Regions from separate parts of the Pseudomonas sp. TH04 genome, predicted to be linked through region 2. Evidence: predicted binding sites of a transcription regulator. Region 2 holds the regulator's gene; the other holds the start of a gene.

Region 1 (3,343 bases), 4.1 Mb from region 2:
GGCTTCGATGGCAGCGTTGAGCGCCAGCAGATTGGTCTGCTCGGCAATGCCGCGAATCACTTCCAACACCGAACCGATTTTCTCGCTATTGGCGGCCAGGCCTTCGACCTGGGCCATGGCCGTACTCATATCGGCCGCCAGGTGGCCGATGTTGGTGGTGGTGCGGTCGATCACGGTCAAGCCTTCACGGGTGGCCTGGTCGGCGTCGCGCGCAGCCTGTGCCGCTTGGGCGGCGCTGCGGGCCACATCCTGGGCGGTGGCGCTCATTTCGTGGGAAGCGGTCGCCACCTGATCGACCTGGCGGTATTGCTGCTCCATGCCGGCGCTGGTTTCGCTGGCAATCGCGGCGGACTGGTCGGCGGTGCCACGGGCGTCCTGCACCGAGCGTTTCACCTGGGCAATAATCGGTTGCAGCTTGTCCAGGAAGCGGTTAAACCAGCCGGCCAGTTGCCCCAGCTCATCCTTTTTGTCATAGGCCAGGCGGCGGGTCAGGTCGCCTTCGCCGCTGGCGATGTCTTCCAGCATGCGGGCCACGCCGAGGATCGGTCGGGTTACGCTGCGCGCCATCAGCCACACCAGGATCAAGCCAATCACCGCGGCCAGCAGGCCCAGGCTCAGTTCCAGCCAGGTGCCACGGGCGTTATCGGCGTCCAACTGTGTCTTGAGCGCTTCGGCGGGGCCGACCAGGACTTTTTCCGGCACATCCAGCAACACACCCCACGGTTTGCCGCCGGGAATCGGTGTGAAGGGCGCCAGCACCTTGAGTTGGTGGTCGGCGCGCAGGCTGCGGGTCTGCGTGCTGCTGGCCAGGGCATTGATCAATTGCGCACCGCTGGCGGGGTCGACCTTGTCCAGGCGCTGGCTGAGTTTGCTGGCGTCCGCGCTGTAGCCGGCGAGCAAGCCGGTGGGGCTGAGGATGCTGACCTGGGTCTGGCCGTCATACAGCTTCTGGCTGGCTTGTTGGCTAACGGCCTGCAGGCTGTTGAGGTTGATGTCCGCCGACAACGAGGCGATGACTTTGCCATTGACCATCAGCGGGAAGACGATGCTGGTCATCAGCACGTTTTGCCCGTCGATCATATAAAAGTACGGTTCGATGACGCAGGGTTTCAGGGTGGTGCGCGGGCAGGTGAACCAGGCGTTGGCTTTCTCGCCGCTGGGGCCTGTGCTGGTGTCGGACATGTCGCTTTCGGGCAATGCCATGGAGGTCAGTTTGCCGGGTGTCGGCTGCGACCAGTAGAGAGCGAATCGGCCTTTGTCGTTGCTGCCCAGTTCGGCCTGGTTGGCGAACAACTCATCCTTGCCGTCCAGCGCATTGGCTTCGAACACCAGCGACAAACCGAGCAAGTCCGGGTTGGCCTGCAGCGCAGCCTTGACCTGGCGGGTCAGGTCTTCGCGCGTGTCGAAGGCGTCGAGAAAGCGTTTTTCAGCCTGTTCGCGCAAAAACAGCACCTGGCGTGAAAAGCCGTGGCCGTACTGGAAGGCATCCATGAATTGCTGGCGAATACCCAGCGCCTGTCCTTCACCTTGCGCCTCGATGCGGGCCTGGGCGGACTCGTCGAGCATCTGCATGCTGGAGGCCTTGACCTGTTGCGAGCTCTGCTCCATGCGGTACAGCGACAGACCCACCAGCAGGGTCACGATTCCCAGCAGGCAGAGGCCGGCGAGCAGGGTGATTTTCCATTGTATGGAGAGCTGTCTGAGGGACATCGAGGAGCATCCTTAGCCTGAAAACACAGAGAGTCAGGCTATCGGCCGCTTTTCGGCTTTCTTTATTGTTTAAACGTTCAATTGAAAGCTGAAAAGCGACGCCGTTTTTTGACATGCGCGCCCGGCTGCTGCAAAGTGCGCGCCCTCTAATAAGACCTCTTAAAGCCTGCACGCTGGCGCCACCTCAATGGCCGCCCGGGCGCGGGTATGCCTGGTTTTTGTGTTTCTGTCTTGAGGTAACCATGATTAACGCAGTCATCGCCGCGGTCGGCACCATGCTGGTGCTCAGCCTGTCCCGCGTGCATGTGGTCATCGCCATTATTGTCGGCGCCCTGGTGGGTGGCTTGACCGGTGGCCTTGGCATCGAGGCCACGCTCAAGGCGTTCAACGGTGGTTTGGGCGGCGGTGCGACCGTGGCGCTGTCCTACGCCTTGCTCGGCGCTTTCGCGGTGGCGATTGCCAAATCCGGCTTGGCTCATGCCTTGGCGGACAAGGCGCTGCTATTAGTCGATCGTCAGGAAGCCAGCGGCGGCAGCCACGTCAAATGGCTGCTGATCGGCCTGTTGTGGGTGGTAGCGATTGCGTCGCAGAACATCCTGCCGATCCATATCGCGTTTATCCCGTTGCTGGTGCCGCCGCTGTTATACGTGTTGACCAAGCTGCAACTGGACCGCCGCCTGATCGCCTGCGTGATGACCTTCGGCCTGATCACGCCTTACATGTTCCTGCCGGTAGGCTTCGGGAATATCTTCCTTAACCAGATCCTGCTGGCCAATGTGGCCAAGAGCGGCGTGGACATCAGCCAGGTCAATGTCACCCACGCCATGGGCCTGCCCGCGTTAGGCATGGTGGTCGGCCTGCTGGTGGCGGTGTTTGTCAGCTATCGCAAAAAGCGCGTGTACGACCTGGAAAAAATCGAGCGGGTCGAGCAAGTCGCGGTGCAGTACAACCCGCTGACCTTGCTGGTGGCCGGGCTGGCGATTGCTTCGGCGTTCATTATTCAACTGTGGCTGGACTCGATGATTATCGGTGCCCTGGCCGGCTTCCTGATCTTCTCGGTGTCGGGCATCGTGCGCTGGCGTGAGACCGACGACCTGTTTACCGAAGGCATGAAAATGATGGCGATGATCGGCTTCATCATGATCGCCTCTTCGGGGTTTGCCGAAGTGCTCAAAGCCACCGGTGATGTGCGTTCGCTGGTGGAAACATCGGCGGCATTCATCGGCCATAGCCGTGGGGTGGGCGCGTTGCTGATGCTGCTGGTAGGCCTGCTGGTGACCATGGGCATTGGTTCGTCGTTTTCCACGGTGCCGATTCTTGCCGCGATTTTCGTACCGCTTTGTGTGCAACTGGGCTTCAGCCCGTTGGCCATTGTGTGCATTGTCGGCACGGCCGGTGCGCTGGGCGACGCCGGCTCGCCTGCGTCAGACTCAACGCTCGGCCCGACCTCCGGCTTGAACATCGACGGCCAGCACCACCATATCTGGGACACGGTGGTGCCGACTTTCCTGCACTACAACATTCCATTGCTGGCGTTTGGCTGGATTGCTGCGATGACGCTCTAACCTACAGATAATTTGTAACTGGCCGTTAACCTCTCAAGTCGCCACGAATAAGAGAGAAAAGCTATGCG
Region 2 (3,343 bases):
ACCCTGGGCCGTATCCTCAACGTGTCGGTGACCCACGTCGACGCAGGCCAGTCCCTGGCCAATGCGCTCGACCCGTTGCTGCGCAAGCGCGTGGTGCTGATCGACACGGCTGGCCTGCAAGCCAGTGACCCGGCATTGCGCATGCAGTTGGAAAGCCTGGCGGGACGTGGCATCAAGTCAAAAAATTACCTGGTGCTTGCAACCACCAGCCAGAAACAGGTTCTTACCGCTGCCTACCACAGCTACAAACGTTGCGGCCTGGCGGGTTGCATTCTGACCAAGCTCGACGAAACTGCGAGCCTGGGTGAAGTGTTGAGCCTGGCTATCAGTCATGAATTACCGGTTGCCTACCTGACCGACGGGCCGCGGATCCCGGATGATTTACATCTGCCGCGCCGTCATCAGTTGGTCAGCCGTGCTGTCAGCGTGCAAATGCAAGAAGAGCCTAGCGAGGAAGCGATGGCCGACATGTTCGCCGACCTTTACCACAACCCCGCAAAACGGGTGGGTTGAAGGGCAGGATGAACACCGTGAAAAGTATCTACATCGATGGTCTGCAAGCGATTCACGCGGCCAAGCCATGTAGCCTGCGTCTAAGCAAGACAAGGTAAAGAAATAAAATGGGCAGCATGCATCCCGTACAGGTGATCGCGGTGACCGGCGGCAAAGGTGGCGTCGGAAAAACTAACGTGTCAGTGAATTTGTCCCTGGCCCTGGCAGAGCTTGGCCGTCGCGTCATGCTGCTGGATGCTGACCTGGGGCTGGCGAACGTCGACGTTCTGCTGGGGCTGACACCCAAACACACCCTTGCCGATGTGATCGAGGGCCGCTGCGAGCTGCGCGATGTGCTGCTGCAAGGCCCCGGTGGCATTCGCATCGTGCCGGCGGCCTCGGGCACCCAGAGCATGGTGCATCTGAGCCCGGCGCAGCACGCCGGCTTGATCCAGGCGTTCAGTGACATCGGCGACAACCTCGACGTGCTGGTGATCGACACCGCCGCCGGGATCGGCGAGTCCGTGGTCAGCTTCGTGCGCGCCGCCCAGGAAGTGCTGCTGGTGGTCTGCGATGAGCCCACCTCCATCACCGACGCCTACGCCCTGATCAAACTGCTCAATCGTGACTACGGCATGAACCGCTTCCGGGTGCTGGCCAACATGGCCCAAAGCCCGCAGGAAGGGCGAAACCTGTTCGCCAAGTTGACCAAGGTCACGGATCGTTTCCTCGATGTCGCCTTACAATACGTCGGCGCAGTTCCCTATGACGAGTGTGTGCGCAAGGCTGTGCAAAAGCAGCGTGCAGTCTATGAAGCATTCCCTCGTTCGAAGTGCGCATTGGCGTTCAAGGCAATTGCCCAGAAGGTCGATACTTGGCCGTTGCCCGCCAACCCGCGTGGGCATCTGGAGTTTTTCGTCGAGCGATTGGTGCATCAGACGAGCGCAGGACCGGTGCTATGACAGCCAGCGGCTATAACCTTTACAAAAACTCGGCGCGTGACAGCCAGGGCGAATTGATCGAGCGCTATGCGCCCCTGGTCAAGCGCATTGCCTATCACTTGCTGGCGCGCCTGCCTGCCAGTGTGCAGGTTGAAGACCTTATCCAGGCCGGTATGATCGGCCTGCTCGAAGTGTCGACCAAATACGACGCGAGCAAAGGTGCGAGTTTCGAGACGTACGCGGGTATCCGTATCCGTGGTGCGATGCTCGATGAAGTGCGTAAAGGGGATTGGGCGCCGCGTTCGGTACACCGCAACACGCGAATGGTCAGTGACGCAATTCGTGCAATTGAAGCAAAAACCGGTCGTGACGCTAAAGATCATGAAGTTGCGGCCGAACTCCAATTGAGTCTCGACGATTACTACGGGATTTTGAACGATACCTTGGGCAGCCGCCTGTTCAGTTTCGACGACCTGTTGCAGGACGGCGAACACGAAGGGCTGCACGAGGACGGCGCGAGTGCACATCTCGAACCGTCGCGCGACCTGGAAGATGAACGTTTCCAGGGTGCGTTGGCGGAAGCGATTGCCAATTTGCCTGAGCGTGAGCGACTGGTGTTGGCGCTGTACTACGACGAAGAGCTGAACCTCAAGGAAATCGGTGAGGTCCTGGGGGTCAGCGAATCGCGTGTCAGCCAGCTGCATAGCCAGTGCGCAGCCCGCTTGCGGGGGCGATTGGGAGAGTGGCGCGCGCGCTGACAGGCAGTGTGGGGATACTGCAGCGCAATTAGGCGAAGGGTGAAGAGCCTTTCGCGGGTTCGTTCCGTGGTACCCCTGGCAGTCCTTTTTGTGTAACGCCTGTTGATTGAAATGGCGCGTCCAGGTGCTGGGCGCGTTTAAGACTGCTTGGAGGTCGAATTGGACAAGAACATGAAAATCCTCATCGTTGATGACTTCTCAACGATGCGGCGGATCATAAAAAACCTGTTGCGTGACCTTGGGTTCACCAACACGGTCGAGGCGGATGACGGCCTGACGGCGATTCCGATCCTCAACAGCGGGAGCATCGACTTTCTGGTAACCGACTGGAACATGCCGGGCATGACCGGCATCGACTTGCTGCGTCACGTGCGCGCCGATGAAAAACTGCGCAGCCTGCCTGTGCTGATGGTGACCGCCGAAGCCAAGCGTGAACAGATCATCGAAGCCGCCCAAGCCGGGGTTAACGGTTACGTGGTTAAGCCATTCACTGCGTTGGCCTTGAAAGAGAAGATCGAAAAAATCTTCGAACGCATCCACGGCTGATGCCACCACGGGGGAGCTATGGAGCATAAAGAATCATCGCAGGCTGACTTTGAGTCGACCCTGAAAAAGCATGCTCACCAGTTGGTCGAAAGCCTTGAAAGAGGCCAGTTCGGCGACGCGGTGCAGTTGATCCATGAGCTTAACCAGACCCGTGACCGCGGCCTGTACCAGGAAGTGGGCAAGCTCACACGCGAGCTGCACAGTGCAATCGTCAATTTTCAGATTGACCCGCACATGCCCCAGGCCGAAGAAATCTCGCAAATCACCGATGCCACCGAACGCCTGTCCTATGTGGTCAGGCTGACTGAGGCGGCGGCCAACCGCACCATGGACCTGGTGGAAAACGCCACGCCCCTGGTCAATGGCATGGCGACCGAAGCGCAGGCCCTCAGCGTTGACTGGGGCCGTTTCATGCGTCGGGAAGTGGGGGCTGAGGAGTTTCGTGAGTTGGCGCGGCGCGTCGACGCTTTTCTGTCGCGCAGCGACGAGGAAAACCGCACGGTTGCCAGCAACCTCAATGACATTCTGCTGGCCCAGGATTACCAGGACCTCACCGGTCAGGTGATCAAGCGCGTGACCCAATTGGTCACCGAAGTGGAAAGCAAC

Evidence for each region. Region 2 encodes FliA, which starts transcription of late flagellar genes. Its sites were predicted from a motif close to CTAAAGTTTNNNNNNNNNNNGCCGNTAA; they were not measured.
Region 1: JFT85_RS06200 (methyl-accepting chemotaxis protein) is a predicted target of FliA. The motif match lies at 1,749-1,776, and genes of this name have one in related genera.

The regions. Positions count from the first base shown of each region.
Region 1 covers NZ_JAEKEA010000001.1:1,425,832-1,429,174, reverse strand. The annotation lists gene JFT85_RS06200 (methyl-accepting chemotaxis protein) at 1-1,710, opposite strand, end outside; gene JFT85_RS06195 (Na+/H+ antiporter family protein) at 1,956-3,275, shown strand; partial or broken gene JFT85_RS28670 (cache domain-containing protein) at 3,339-3,343, shown strand, end outside.
Region 2 covers NZ_JAEKEA010000001.1:5,484,550-5,487,892, forward strand. The annotation lists gene flhF (flagellar biosynthesis protein FlhF) at 1-513, shown strand, start outside; gene fleN (flagellar synthesis regulator FleN) at 621-1,454, shown strand; gene fliA (RNA polymerase sigma factor FliA) at 1,451-2,191, shown strand; gene JFT85_RS24710 (chemotaxis response regulator CheY) at 2,363-2,737, shown strand; gene JFT85_RS24715 (protein phosphatase CheZ) at 2,756-3,343, shown strand, end outside.